DNA from 4 places in the Rhodococcus sp. IEGM 1318 genome. Region 3 is predicted to be linked to each of the others. Evidence: riboswitches for the same ligand, from Rfam matches in the RefSeq annotation. Region 3 holds a riboswitch; each other region holds the start of a gene.
The links. Region 3 has a riboswitch for cobalamin ahead of metE (5-methyltetrahydropteroyltriglutamate--homocysteine S-methyltransferase). Riboswitches for the same ligand answer to the same signal wherever they lie in the genome.

Region 1: linked by a shared signal. The riboswitch ahead of R4P65_RS02485 (ABC transporter substrate-binding protein) and the one ahead of metE (5-methyltetrahydropteroyltriglutamate--homocysteine S-methyltransferase) in region 3 are both predicted to bind cobalamin.
Region 2: linked by a shared signal. The riboswitch ahead of R4P65_RS31720 (ABC transporter substrate-binding protein) and the one ahead of metE (5-methyltetrahydropteroyltriglutamate--homocysteine S-methyltransferase) in region 3 are both predicted to bind cobalamin.
Region 4: linked by a shared signal. The riboswitch ahead of R4P65_RS18270 (CbtB domain-containing protein) and the one ahead of metE (5-methyltetrahydropteroyltriglutamate--homocysteine S-methyltransferase) in region 3 are both predicted to bind cobalamin.

The regions. Positions count from the first base shown of each region.
Region 1 covers NZ_JAWLSC010000001.1:536,906-540,160, forward strand. The annotation lists gene R4P65_RS02480 (MMPL family transporter) at 1-914, opposite strand, end outside; cobalamin riboswitch at 986-1,132, shown strand; gene R4P65_RS02485 (ABC transporter substrate-binding protein) at 1,248-2,243, shown strand; gene R4P65_RS02490 (iron ABC transporter permease) at 2,240-3,255, shown strand, end outside.
Region 2 covers NZ_JAWLSC010000027.1:5,713-8,967, forward strand. The annotation lists gene R4P65_RS31700 (SDR family oxidoreductase) at 1-363, opposite strand, end outside; gene R4P65_RS31710 (SIP domain-containing protein) at 1,128-1,382, opposite strand; gene R4P65_RS31715 (hypothetical protein) at 1,346-1,555, shown strand; cobalamin riboswitch at 1,602-1,783, shown strand; gene R4P65_RS31720 (ABC transporter substrate-binding protein) at 1,841-2,836, shown strand; gene R4P65_RS31725 (class I SAM-dependent methyltransferase) at 2,837-3,255, shown strand, end outside.
Region 3 covers NZ_JAWLSC010000013.1:76,974-80,228, forward strand. The annotation lists gene metE (5-methyltetrahydropteroyltriglutamate--homocysteine S-methyltransferase) at 1-1,387, opposite strand, end outside; cobalamin riboswitch at 1,546-1,747, opposite strand; gene R4P65_RS26190 (helix-turn-helix domain-containing protein) at 1,853-2,290, opposite strand; gene R4P65_RS26195 (response regulator transcription factor) at 2,512-3,141, opposite strand; gene R4P65_RS26200 (sensor histidine kinase) at 3,138-3,255, opposite strand, start outside.
Region 4 covers NZ_JAWLSC010000007.1:205,594-208,848, forward strand. The annotation lists gene R4P65_RS18255 (HIT family protein) at 1-54, shown strand, start outside; gene R4P65_RS18260 (alpha/beta hydrolase) at 39-776, opposite strand; gene mhuD (mycobilin-forming heme oxygenase MhuD) at 822-1,130, shown strand; cobalamin riboswitch at 1,219-1,357, shown strand; gene R4P65_RS18270 (CbtB domain-containing protein) at 1,382-1,576, shown strand; gene R4P65_RS18275 (CbtA family protein) at 1,567-2,343, shown strand; gene R4P65_RS18280 (flavin-containing monooxygenase) at 2,403-3,255, opposite strand, start outside.

The DNA.
Region 1 (3,255 bases), on a different contig from region 3:
CCCAGAGACCGGATGACGGCCTGCGGGAAAACGAGCATGCCGCTGAACGCACAGATCAGCAGTAGACCCGAGAACATGACGGTGCGACCCGCCGTCAGAACTGTTCGCTGGGCAGCAGCTCCCGGATCCGAGCCTGAATTCAGTTCTTCACGGAACCGGCCGACCACGAACAGTCCGTAGTCGATCGCCAGTCCCAACCCGAGAAGAGAAGCGACGTTGATCGAGAATGAGGACACATCGGTGACCAAGGTGAGGATCCGGAGAACCGCCAATGCGCTCAGGACACTGAGTACACCTACGAACACCGGAACCGCGGCAGCGACGACGCCGCCGAAGATGAAGACCAGCAGCACCAGAGTGATCGGAATGGCGATGGCCTCGGCGACAACCAGGTCTTTCTCGAGTTTGGTGTTGAATGCGACGCCGACGACGGTGTTGCCCGCGAATTGTGCCTCGGCGCCTTCGACTTCGAGCTTCGGCAAGAGATCGGCGAAAGTGGCCGGCGTGACTCCCGAGTCCGGTGCCAACGTGATCGCAACGGCGCCCATGGATCCGTCGTTCGAGAGCAGACTGGCCTTGGCCGCCGCGTCCGTTCCCCAATACGACTTCACCGACGCCGTCGGCACTTCCGTTTTGAACTGGTCGACCGCGGCCGTCACTGCCGGCCCGATGTCGTCCAGGGTCTTACCGCCTGTGGGCGAATAGATCGCGATGATGTCCGGGGTCTGTGGGCCGAGGTTGTCTTCGATGATGTCGGCGACTTTCGCGGAGTCACTGCCCGGATCGATGAATCCGCCCTGGCTGAGCTTGCCGAATACTCCGAGTCCCCACACCCCACTGATGAGAACTATCAGAACCGCGAGGCTCAGTACCCACCATTTCCGGGCGACGACGGTTTGGGCCCAGCGTGTCATGTATCAACTCCGGTGTGTGGGGGCGTCTGGCCAGATCGACTGTAGTGGGCGTTTGGTCTTGAATCGGAAACGTCATGCATACTGCTCGAAGCACTTGCAAGCCACGCGTGTGGGGGAAGCCGGTCCGAATCCGGCGCTGACCCGCAACGGTAGGTCGATTCTCGGTAGTCACCGAGTGTCGGCAAGCCCGATTACCCACCGCGCGGTGTGCGACATCCATTCGTCGTGGTCTACGAAAAGGAAGTCCAGCAGGAGCTCTGGCCGAGGATCAGTGTGCGGGTGGAGTTGTCTGTCGGATTCTCATTCGTGGCTCAGAGCCCTTACGAGGTCCCCGTGTCACTTCAGTTCTCCCCGTCCCGCGCCGCCGCTGTTCTCATCGCGGTCGCCTTGGTTTCGGCAGGTTGTTCCAAAGGTCAGGAATCAGAGTCGGCGTCTGCTGCGGAATCCTTCGCACAGCCGGTGTCCGTGACCAACTGCGATCGCGAGATGACCTTCGATTCGCCGCCGCAGCGCATCGTGTCTTTGAACGGACACGTCACCGAAGCCCTCATCGAGATCGGCGCGGGTGATCGGATTGTCGGGCGGGCTTACAGTGACAACCCGCCAACTGCCGAGACCGCCGATGTATTCAACAAGATTCCCAGCCTCTCCGATACGTTTCCGAGCATGGAGCAGGTTCTCGACGTCGATCCGGACTTCGTGGTCGGAGGAATGACCAGTGCCTTCAACGAGAAGCAAGGCCGTTCCCGAGACGCTTTCGGCGAGCGCGGAATCAACACCTTCCTCTTCTCCGAATACTGTGGCACCGGTTTCCCCGACATCGGATTGCTCGAGAACGACTACACGCAACTCGGTCGAGTCCTGGGCGTCGAAGATTCCGCCCGCGAGGTCGCCGAGGAGATCAGCGATGGTCTCGATTCCGTCCGCGCTTCGGTCGGGGACGCGGCGCCGGTGCCGACCTTCTTCTACGACAGCGGTGACCAGGTTCCGACGACAATCGGCGGAGTCGGCGTCGGTCAATTGGTCGCGGAATACTCCGGCGTCTCGAACATCTTCGCCGAAGGGACAAAGCCGTACATCGACGCATCGTGGGAAGCTGTTGCCGAGCGTGCACCCCAGGCGATCGTGGTCATCGACTACGGCGACAAGACGGCCGACCAGAAGATCGACTTCCTCCGTGCCCAGCCGTTGATGGCGACCACCCCTGCTGTGCAGCAGAACCGGTTCGTCGTGGTTCCTCTCGCTGACCTGTTCGAGAGTTCACGGTTGGTGCGTTCGGCACAGACCATCGCGACAGCCTTCCATCCGGGCGCTGACGCGGCGAAGTGACCCGCACGCGTTACGGGTACGGCGCCCTGCTTGTCGGCTTGGCGATCGCCTTGGCGATCGTACTGGGGTTGGCCGTCTCCTTGGGATCGGTTCGCATTCCCGTCGGTGACGTCTGGGCGATAGTCGGAGCCCGTTTGGCGCCAGGGACTTTCGAGACATGGTGGACCGCGGCGCGGGAGTCGATCGTGATCGATTCTCGCCTACCGCGTGCCCTCACGGCTGCGGTGGTGGGTGCGTCCTTGGCGATGTCGGGTGCTGTTGCTCAGGCTGTCACACGGAATCCTCTTGCCGACCCGTATCTACTCGGAGTGTCGTCGGGTGCGGGATTCATGGTGGTGCTTGTGTCGGTGCTGGGTTTCGGTGCCGGCCTCCTCGGGGTTTTCACGATTCCGGTCGCAGCATTCGTCGGGGCGATGATCCCGTTGTTCCTCGCGCTGCTGATCGGCGGCCGGTATCCGCAGCCGACCGCGATCATTTTGGTGGGTGTCGCGCTCGCCCAGATATTCTCGGCGCTCATCACCTTTTGCATCCTGGTGTTGGCCGATGATCGGCACGTGACGTCGGTGATGCACTGGATTGCCGGCGGATTCGGAGATGCGCGATGGTCGACGCTGATCTTCCCGACTATGGCGCTAGTCGTCGTCGGTGCCGCGCTACTGTTCAGTTCGCGGTGGATGGACGTCTTGCAGACCGGTGACGACGGGGCTGCTGCACTCGGTATGAACGTCCGACGGTTCCGTGTCTTGTCCTTGCTCGCGGTCTCCGTACTGGCGGGCGCGGCAGTCAGCGTTGCCGGTGGAATCGGTTTCATCGGTCTGCTGATCCCACATCTGGCAGGCTTCATCGTCGGCACCAGAGCAATTCGACTGCTCCCTGCTGCAGCCCTGCTGGGCGCCGTCGCGATGGTTGCCGCGGATACCGCTGCGCGCTCGGTGGCGCAATCCACTGAAGTCCCGGTCGGGGTGATCACCGCCCTCGTCGGTGCGCCGATTTTCGTCTGGATGCTCTACCG
Region 2 (3,255 bases), on a different contig from region 3:
GAAAGTGCCCGTCAAGTTCACGGAGAGCACCTGATTCCACAGGTCCAGCGAGGTCTCGTGGGTGTGCCCACCACGCAGTATCCCGGCGGCGTTGACCAGTACGTTCAATCCGCCGAGAGTCGAAATCGCCTGACCCACAACCTCGATGACGGAACTCTCGTCACCGATATCGACGACGAGGGTGTCGAGGCGCCCCTCCGTCGAGGCATGTTCTGCCGACTTCCGGGTGTTCGCCAAACCCTTCTCGGAGATGTCGGCAGCAACCACTCGGCCACCTTCGGCGAGCAACCGCAGCGCGGTGGCCTGCCCGATTCCAGATCCTGCGCCGGTGACGAGAATACGACGACCTTCGAAACGATTCATTGCTGTGTACCTTTCACGAAAACGAGTTGGCTGGTAATCCAGGCTCGGTGGCGCCGACACTCACAACTCACCCGCGAGAAACTTCAGGTACGGGAAATGCGCAGCACTGCAACAGGTGCGGCACTGCGAAATCTCAGCGAGGCAATGCCCGCCGAAGTGGCGAATGTCAGACGGATCCGGCCGGTGCGGCCAAGGCTCTTTCGATCCAGACGAGACCAGAGGGGCGGCGGTCGATCGCCTTACGCCCCCGTCGGAATGTCGCTACGCCGAATCGGGCCGTGCGCAGTGCACGGCCGGAAGCGAGAGAAGAGCGGCGTATGGACATCACAAGCACGGTAGCAGCGCGAGCACAGGTCGCTCAAACGCATTGTTCGCGGAGCGTGTCCTTTCAGGTAAACAGATGTCGCTTCCGGACAACTGAACCTACTTAGGCAACACTAACCTGGTCGTCACCTCAACAATCCGATCCAGGAGCACAACTGATGACATGTGCACCGGACGTCGGCGGCACTACACCAACCAAGATGCCAACCAAGATGCCAACTGCGGTGCTACGCAGCGCCGACCACAATCGCGGACTCAACGACGTTCTCGCGACCGTCGAGGCAATGGAGCGACCGAGCGACCATCTACTGAGGATCACCGCTCGCTTGAGCGAGTCGACCGACGACCCAACCTGGTCACGCCCGAATGTGACGGTACGCATGAATCTCGGACCGGACTTCGACGACGCTTCGCGCGTGTACACGGTGAGTTCCTACGATTCAGCGAGCGGATCGATCGTCATCGACGTGGTCCTGCACGGACAGAAGAGCCAGACCGGGAAGGGTGGGCAGTTCGGTGCAGGCGACCTCGTCATCTGTTGTGACCCAGCCGATTCCGACGACGTCGGCAGGCAACTGCTCGATGATCGATTGCAACGCCGGTATTGCGGTGTCGTCCAGAAAAAGAGAGCGAGCTCGCCGATCCCGAGAGCTACGTAGTGTCGGGCGCCGGTGAGCGCAGTGAGAAGCGCGCAATCCGGAAGCACTTTCGGTCGACCGTCGGGCTCGACAAAAACGACGTCGCGATATTCGGCTACCCGAAGCAGGGCGTCAGCAACACCGAGATCGACCTCCATCGGCGCGAGAACTACGAGCGCATCCTCGCCGACGGCGGAACCCTGACCGACATCGACGACCTGGCCATCTAGATCTGATCGCGTACACCGGCCGACCTGACCGGCCGTGCACTGCGGTGATAAGTTCCTCTGTGCCAGCAGACCTCCACACAGGGGGTCAGGGAATCCGGTGTGAATCCGGAACTGACGCGCAGCGGTGAGGGTGACCGCCCGGGCTTACGCCACTGGATGAGAATCTGGGAAGGCGCTCGGGTGGGGCGATCTCGAGTCCGAATACCGGCTGGCAGCAGGGGTCAACAGACGCCTGTTCACACGGTAACGGGCTCCGCGAACGAGCCCCTGCGAGAACGAGATTCCATGCGTCTGTCCAGACTTCGCCTACCCGCCGCTGCCGTTGCAGCCCTGTTGGGCGCATCGTTGGTTGCCTGTTCCTCCGACGACAGTTCTGCCGAACAATCCAGCGCCTCAGTCCAGAACTGTGGCCGAGACGTCACGGTGGAGCGACCGATCGAACGGGCGATCGCGGTAAATCAGCCTGCGGCCGAAATGCTGTTCGCGCTGGGAGTGCAGGACCGGATGGCCGGCTACGCCATGAGCGATGACGACGTCCTCCCCGAACTGCGCGAGGCGCGTGGTCAGGTGAAGGCCTTCGACACCGAGTTCCCTTCATTCGAGAGTGTCCTCGAACGCGAACCGGACATGGTCTACACGACCTTCAACTACACGTTCACCTCGGAAGGCATCGCCGACCGGACCAAGTTCACCGACCTCGGGGTCGCGACGTATCAGTCGCCCAGTGAGTGCACCGGTCAGGATGCCGAGCAGAGCAAGGCCCTCACGCTCGACGACCTCTACTCCGAAATCGGCGACGTGGCAACACTGTTCGATGTCAAAGACAAAGGTTCCGAGCTGACCGAGAGCCTGAAGGATCGCGCGGCCACCGCCACGGCGTCACTGGGAGCCGAAAACGTGACGTTGGCGTGGTGGTACGCCGCCACGAAGACTCCGTACTTCGCCGGATGTTGCGGCGCACCGGGAATCATGACCGATGCGGTGGGTGCGAAAAACGCCTTCGACGACAACAAACAGTACTGGCCCGAAATCGGTTGGGAGAGTGTGCTCGATCGAGACCCGACCGTGCTGGTGCTCGCTGATCTCGACCGCGGCGGAGACGGTGACAGTGCCGCAGACAAGATCGCGTTCCTCGAATCGGACCCGGTCGCCAGCAAGCTCACCGCAGTGAAGAACAAGCGTTACATCATCCTCGAAGGCACGACGATGGATCCCTCGATCCGCAATGTCGGTGGCATCGAACAGCTCTCCGACGGGCTGCGCCAGTTGGGTGTGGTCTAGATGTCCGCGGAGATCAGAGAACTGGTGCGTCAGTGGGACGACCAGCAAGCGGCATACATCGCGGATCGCGAGAAGCGCTTCGACGTGATTCTCGACGTTCTCGAATTGCAGTACGCGCAGACACCCTTCACGGTCGTCGACCTCGCCTGCGGGCCGGGTTCACTGAGCGCCCGGATCCTCGAGAAGTTCGAGCACGCCGGCGTTGTAGGGATCGATTACGACCCGATGCTGCTGGAAGTCACCCGTCAGTCGTCGACTCGTTTCGGTGGCCGACTGCAGCTGATCGACGCAGACCTGGCGGGAGCCGATTGGCCGACTGCAGTGACTGCGCCGGTTCAGGCGATCGTGTCGACGACCGCACTGCACTGGTTGCAACCGCAGCAGCTCGTCGAGGTGTACCGGCAGTGCCGCGAACTGCT
Region 3 (3,255 bases):
CGCGCATGCGGTCGACGTACTCGGCTTCGTCGATCTCACCCTTGCGCAGCGCCGCGCGAGCGATACGGATCTTCGACGTTTGTGGGTACGAGCCGATAGTCGTCGAGGGCAGCGGTGGCAGAGAAAGCAACTCGTCCTGGGCAGCGCGGCGCTCGGCGGCGGGCGCGCGACCGGTCGCCGAGCTCAGAACGGCGTCCAGCCGGCCTCGAACGCTCGCGTCATTGAGTCTGCGATCGTCCTTGCGGGTCGACGCGGCAGCTCGTGCCAGCGCGAACTCGTCCTCCACCGACTCTCGTCCCTGTGTGAGAGCGGTTGCGAGAGTGACCACTTCCTTGACCTTCTCGGTGCCGAACGCGAGCCACGAGCGCAGGGCCTTGTCGACATCGGCTTCTGCGTCGAGAGTGTACGGAACGTGCAGCAGGGAGCACGATGTGGAGACGGCAAGAGTATCCACGCTGCCCAACAGAGCACCCAACGTGCTCAGTGCCGAATCCAGATCCGACCGCCAGATGTTTCGTCCGTCGACCACTCCGGCGACGACCAGTTTGCGGGCGAGTTCGGGGACGGAGCCGATCGAGTCCTGACCGGCCACCAGATCGACGGCAAATCCTTCGACACCGGTGGACGCGAGTGCGGGCAGCGCGTCACGCAGCGAGCCGAAGTATGACGCCAACAGGATCGACGGCCGCTCGGTCAGTGCCGAAAGCTGTTCGTACGCAGCGCGTGCCGCTTCGGTTTCCTCGTCGGTGCGATCACCTACGAGAGCCGGTTCGTCGAGCTGAACCCACTCCGCGCCGGCCTTCGCGAGCCGACCGAGTAGATCCGCGTAGAGGGGGAGCAGTTCGTCGAGCCGCGAGAGCAGAGGCTCGTCAGTGCCGACAGACTTCGAAAGCAACAGGAAGGTGACCGGTCCGATGACGACCGGGCGGGCTGCAATGCCGTCGGAAAGTGCTTCTGCGAGTTCGGACAAGACTTTGGACGGGTCGAGTGCGAACGTGGTGGACGGCGAGATCTCCGGCACCAGGTAGTGGTAATTGGTGTCGAACCACTTCGTCATTTCGAGCGGCGCGATGGTGTCCGTCCCACGGGCAGCTGCAAAGTAGCGGTCCAACGGATCGGCGACCGATGCGACGCGATCGGGAAGTGCTCCGAGAAGAACTGCGGTGTCGAGCATTTGATCGTAGAAGGAGAAGGTGTTGACCGGGATCGAGTCGAGGCCCAGGTCACGGAGGTCGGCCAAGCCCTGCCGACGGAGGTCACGGGCGACGCTCTGCAAGGCGTCGGCGTCGATGCGCCCCGCCCAGTAGCTTTCGGTTGCCCGCTTGAGTTCTCGATGAGGACCGATGCGCGGTGAGCCCAGCACGGTCGAAGTGAATGTCGTTGTCACGGAGTTTCTCCAGATTGCCAATGCACTGATGGCCACTGCCGGCAGACGGGTACACCTCACGAGACCCCTAGCTTCGGCGGGCAGCACTGCCCGAACCACGCACGAGGTCCGATGGAGATCTACACGCCCATTCCACGAGGCGGTGGACCGTCGGGCACGGCGTGCCCGACACAGTCGGCAGGTCTTCGGACTCGCGGGCACTCGATCGAGTTGGATCGAACCTACTGGCCGTCGCTTCCCAGGCGGATGCCCAGTGCACATAAACGGCGGTCGTTCCTGCTTACCGCTGCGGGACAGTCCCGGATTTTCACCGGGTTCCCTCTCACTCCGTCAGCTTGCGCTGACGGGGCTTCGACGCCGGGAACAGTCTTCGGGGCTCCTCATGACCGTGCCGGGCGAACCAGCTGCACCGATCAGCATAAGGCCAACCCTCCCTGCGCAGTCAAGGAGAGTCGGCGAAGGGCGCTACGCGCGTGACATGTAGGAATTCGAGTCCGGTGGTACGCGCGGAAGATTCTCGGAGGAACGTAGATTCTCCGCCATTTCCACAAGCAGATCCTGCGAAGACGGTGAGAGATCGACGACCCGAGCAGTGAGGTTTCGCAGGCGCACGTTGTGCAGCTGTTCGAGAAGAGAGAGGTCTGCTTCGCCACCGGAGATGGTCGGTGGAGTGTGGTCGGACGGGGCGTAGAAGTAGTCCGGATGGACGTTGAAGAAGTGGGCGAGGGCAGCGACCACTTCGGGTGACGGGTTGGTTCGGACGCCGGTGCGTAGTTGCGACAGGTACGGCGTCGAGATGCGGCAACCGAACTCGGTCATGCCGCGAACGACCATCGCGTTGGTGACGTGAAAGTCGGCAGTCTCGAACAGCGAGTTCAAGCGATCGTTGAACTGGTTCGACATGAGACGTCCCTTCCTCCGTTACGCACAGGCTCCGTCGATTCAATTAACTGCATCATAGCCAGTTATCGAACGATTAGCTGGTTTGGATTCTCACGAAGGGGGTCGTTTGCAGGGAAAATCCCTAGGGTAGAAGGTCCCTACTTTGAGTGATCTGGACAATTCGTCATCAAGAATCGAAGGGCGGACTATTTGCCGGCGAAGCGGATTCGGTCATGTGCGAATCAGAGCCAGCCGTTCGACTCGGCGATTCTCACGGCTTCGGCGCGGGTCGTGGCACCCGTCTTACCCATTGCGGACGACAGGTGGTTTCGAACTGTCCCTGCGGACAAGAACAGCGCCCCTGCGATGGCCGCCACGGGTGCGCCGTCGTGAGCAGCGCGCAGTACTTGGGTCTCACGCTCCGTCAGGGGCGACTCGCCGCTGACGAGGCTGTCAGCCGCAAGGGTGGGATCGACGACGCGCAGTCCGGCATGAACACGCCTGACCGCGTCGGCAAGCTGCCTGGCAGGTGTGTCCTTGACGACGAACCCGCCGGCCCCCGCGTGAAGGGCTTTACGGAGAAATCCTGGGCGCCCGAACGTGGTGACGATCAGAACCCGGGTCTCGGGTGCTGCTTCGCGAAGGGCCGCTGTCGCGGCGATACCGTCCATGCCGGGCATCTCGACGTCGAGAAGTGCGACGTCTGGACTGTGCTCGAGTACGGCAGCCACCACCTCGTCACCGCGGCCGACCTCGGCCACCACGGACAGATCGGATTCCAGATCGAGTAGCGCGGCCAAAGCTCCTCGCACGAGCGCCTGGTCGTCCGCCAAGAGCAGCCGTATGGTTGCTCGATCGCCCTGGTTGCTCACACTTTCTCCTGTTCGACGACCTGAAGTGCAAACCCTTGCGGTTCGGGATGAGTGATGATCAGTCGTGCGCCCGACGCGCCGGCCCGCTCACGCAATCCGATCAGACCGTTGCCG
Region 4 (3,255 bases), on a different contig from region 3:
GCCGTCGAACTGGAGCAGGTGGGCTCGTCGATCCGCAGTCAGCTCACCGTCTGAAGGAACTTCGTCACGACGTCGCGGTAACGCTGCGGTTGATCGTCGTGGACCAGGTGACCGGCGTCGGCAATACGTACGTACCGGGTTTGCGGCCGCTCGGCCATCTCTCGCATCTGTCCTTCGGGGGTGATGGTGAACTCCCCCTCGATCAGCAAGGTCGGTGCCTCGATCGCCTTCCACTGATCCCAGAAATGCCTCGTGCCCCATTCCTCGGAGATGTCGCGGAAGGTCGACACGTCGCCGTGCAGGTACCACCCGTCGTCGCGACGGTCGAAGGAGTCGAGAAAGTACTGACCGGCGACGGGGCCGAAGAATTCCTTCATCGCGTCCTCGGAAGCAAACGGCTGCGGCCACGCCGAAATCATCTGCGCCCAGTCCGCAGCGGTGCGTCCCCGAAAGTCCGGGGCCATGTCTTCCAGGACCAGCGCACAAACCTTTTCGGGATGCGCGGCGGCGAAGCACCACGCGTGCAGAGCCCCCATCGAATGACCGATCACGGTGATCGGCTCCTCGATGGAGGCAACGGCCGATGCCAGGTCGTCGACGAATGCCTCGGTAGTCAGCTCTGACGGCGCCGGCCTGCCGTGACCGGCAGCGTCGAAGGTGTAGACGTGGCCGAACTCGCGGATCCACGGAACATGGCGACGCCACGTTCGGGAGCTGCCCATGAGGCCGTGCAACAACAGAATCGGTTGGCCCGTTCCACCTTCGTCATGCAACACGAGTGTCACGGTACGCGGTGAGGCTACGCGGGTAATGTCGCTTGCATGGCAGTCGTGAAGATCAATGCAATCGAAGTCCCCGAGGGCGCGGGCCCCGAACTGGAGAAGCGCTTCGCAGCACGCGCTCACGCAGTCGAGAACTCCCCGGGCTTCCTCGGGTTCCAGCTCCTCCGCCCCACCGCCGGCGAGAGCCGCTACTTCGTGGTGACGCAGTGGGAGTCCGAACAGGCGTTCGCCGATTGGCGTGACGGCCCCGCCCGCGAAGCACACTCCGGCGAACGAGCGAAGCCCGTCGCTTCGGGTGCGTCGTTGCTTGAATTCGAAGTTGTCCTGGACGTAGCCGCCAAGAGCTGATCGCGAGCGATTGTGCCCGCTCGTGCGGGCACAATCGACGGTCATCTCGGGTTCGCGCGTTGACACGGAGCGGGCCGTAGTGCAAAAGTTCGCTTGTAAACGCGATGGTCCGACAGGAATCCGGTGCAACCCCGGAGCGGTCGCGCCACTGTAATTCGAGGTGAAGTGCCTTTTCGGTACGGCTATTTCGACAGCCAGACACTTCGGCCATCGCATGGACCTAGGGGACGCGAAAATCCCAGGAGGCTTCGATGGCTCTCGCCTATTCTCCCGATACGTCGATCGATTCGACTCGTCTTGCTTTCCTCGCCGCTGCAGTAGTTCTGTTCGCGATGCTGGCTCTCTACCTGGTCGGATTCGACCAGGGCGCGGTCTCTCGCACCGGCATGTACATGCATGAATTGATGCACGACGGACGCCACTTGATGGGCCTGCCGTGCCACTAGTCGACAATTTCACGAAGCTTCTCATTCGTGGATTGTTGGCTGGTTTGATCGCGGGCATTCTTGCCGGCGGTGTTGCGTTCGTGCTGGGTGAACCACACGTCAACGCTGCCATTGCGATCGAAGAAGCCAACAGTGCAGCCAGTGAGCATGCCGGCGAAGCCGCTGGGCATTCGCACGGCGACGAAGAAGAACCACTGGTGAGCCGCGACGGGCAGCGCGCCGGGCTGTTCCTGGCCACTGCGCTGGCCGGACTCGCACTCGGCGCGATCTTCTCGGTTGTCGCCAACTACGCGCGACGACTCACCGGAATGTCCGGGCCGTTGTTGGCGATCACCATCGCCGTCGGCGGTTGGCTGGCCATCGAGGCCGTGCCGTTCTTCAAGTACCCGGCCAATCCGCCGGCCGTCGGAGACCCGGACACCATCAACCAGCGGACACTGCTGTGGCTGGCTGCCGTGATTCTCGGACTGCTGTCCGTCACAGCGGCCGCAGCGGCGGCAAAGGCAGTTTCAGGACACGAGTTCCTCAGCGTGCGCATCGCTGCTCCGGTGGCTGCGTTCCTGGTGATCGTCGCGATCGGTTACCTCTCGCTTCCCGGCATCAACGAGGTGGGTGAGGACTTCCCGGCAAACCTGCTGTGGGAGTTCCGACTTTCCTCGCTCGCTACGCAGGCGACGCTGTGGCTCGTACTCGGATTGGCATTTGCCTTCCTCACCGAGCGCGCGACCAAGAACGCCGACGTGGCAAAGAAGTACGCCCTTCGCTGAACCTGCTGTGCGCCTTTGTTAACCGCCCGCGGTTGACGAAGGCGCACAGCAGTTCCTTTTCAGCTCAGATGATGCACTTCCTGCAGCCCGTAGACCGGCGTCGGAATGCCCTCGTAGCGCGCCTTCAACTGCAGCGCGAGGTACAGCGAGTAGTGCCGCGACTGGTGCAGATTGCCGCCGTGGAACCAGAGCGCTTCCTGCTGCGTCGGCTTCCACATGTTGCGCTGCTCGCCTTCCCACGGTCCCGGATCCTTGGTCGTGTTCGAGCCGAGGCCCCACACCTTGCCAACCTTGTCCGCGGTGTCCTGACCGATCAGATCCGCCACCCAGCCGTTCATCGAGCCGTAGCCGGTCGCGTAGACCACCACGTCGGCAGGCAGTTCCGTACCGTCTTCGAGGATCACGCTGTTCTCGGTCAGCTCACGAATGTTGCCGTGCGCGAGCTTGATGTCCCCGTTGGCAACCAGTTCGGCCGCACCGACGTCGATGTAGTAACCCGAGCCGCGTCGTAGGTACTTCATGAACAGGCCCGAACCATCGTCGCCCCAGTCGTGCTCGAAACCCGCCTTCTCGAGGCGATCGTAGAAGTCCTTGTCGCGCTCACGGATTGCGTCGTACACCGGGATCTGGAACTCGTGCATGATCCGGTACGGCAGCGAACCGAACGTGAGATCGGCCTTGTGCGTCGTCATTCCGGCAGCGAGCGCGCGCTCCGAATACAGATCACCCAAGCCCAGATCCATCAGCGAATCCGACTTCACGATGTGCGTCGAGCTGCGCTGCACCATCGTGACGTCGATGCCGTTCTCCCATAGAGCTCCGCAGATGTCGTGCGAGGAGTTATTGGCCCCGATCACGACGACCTTCTTGCCCACGTACTGATCCGGGCCGGGGTGCTTGCTCGAGTGGTGC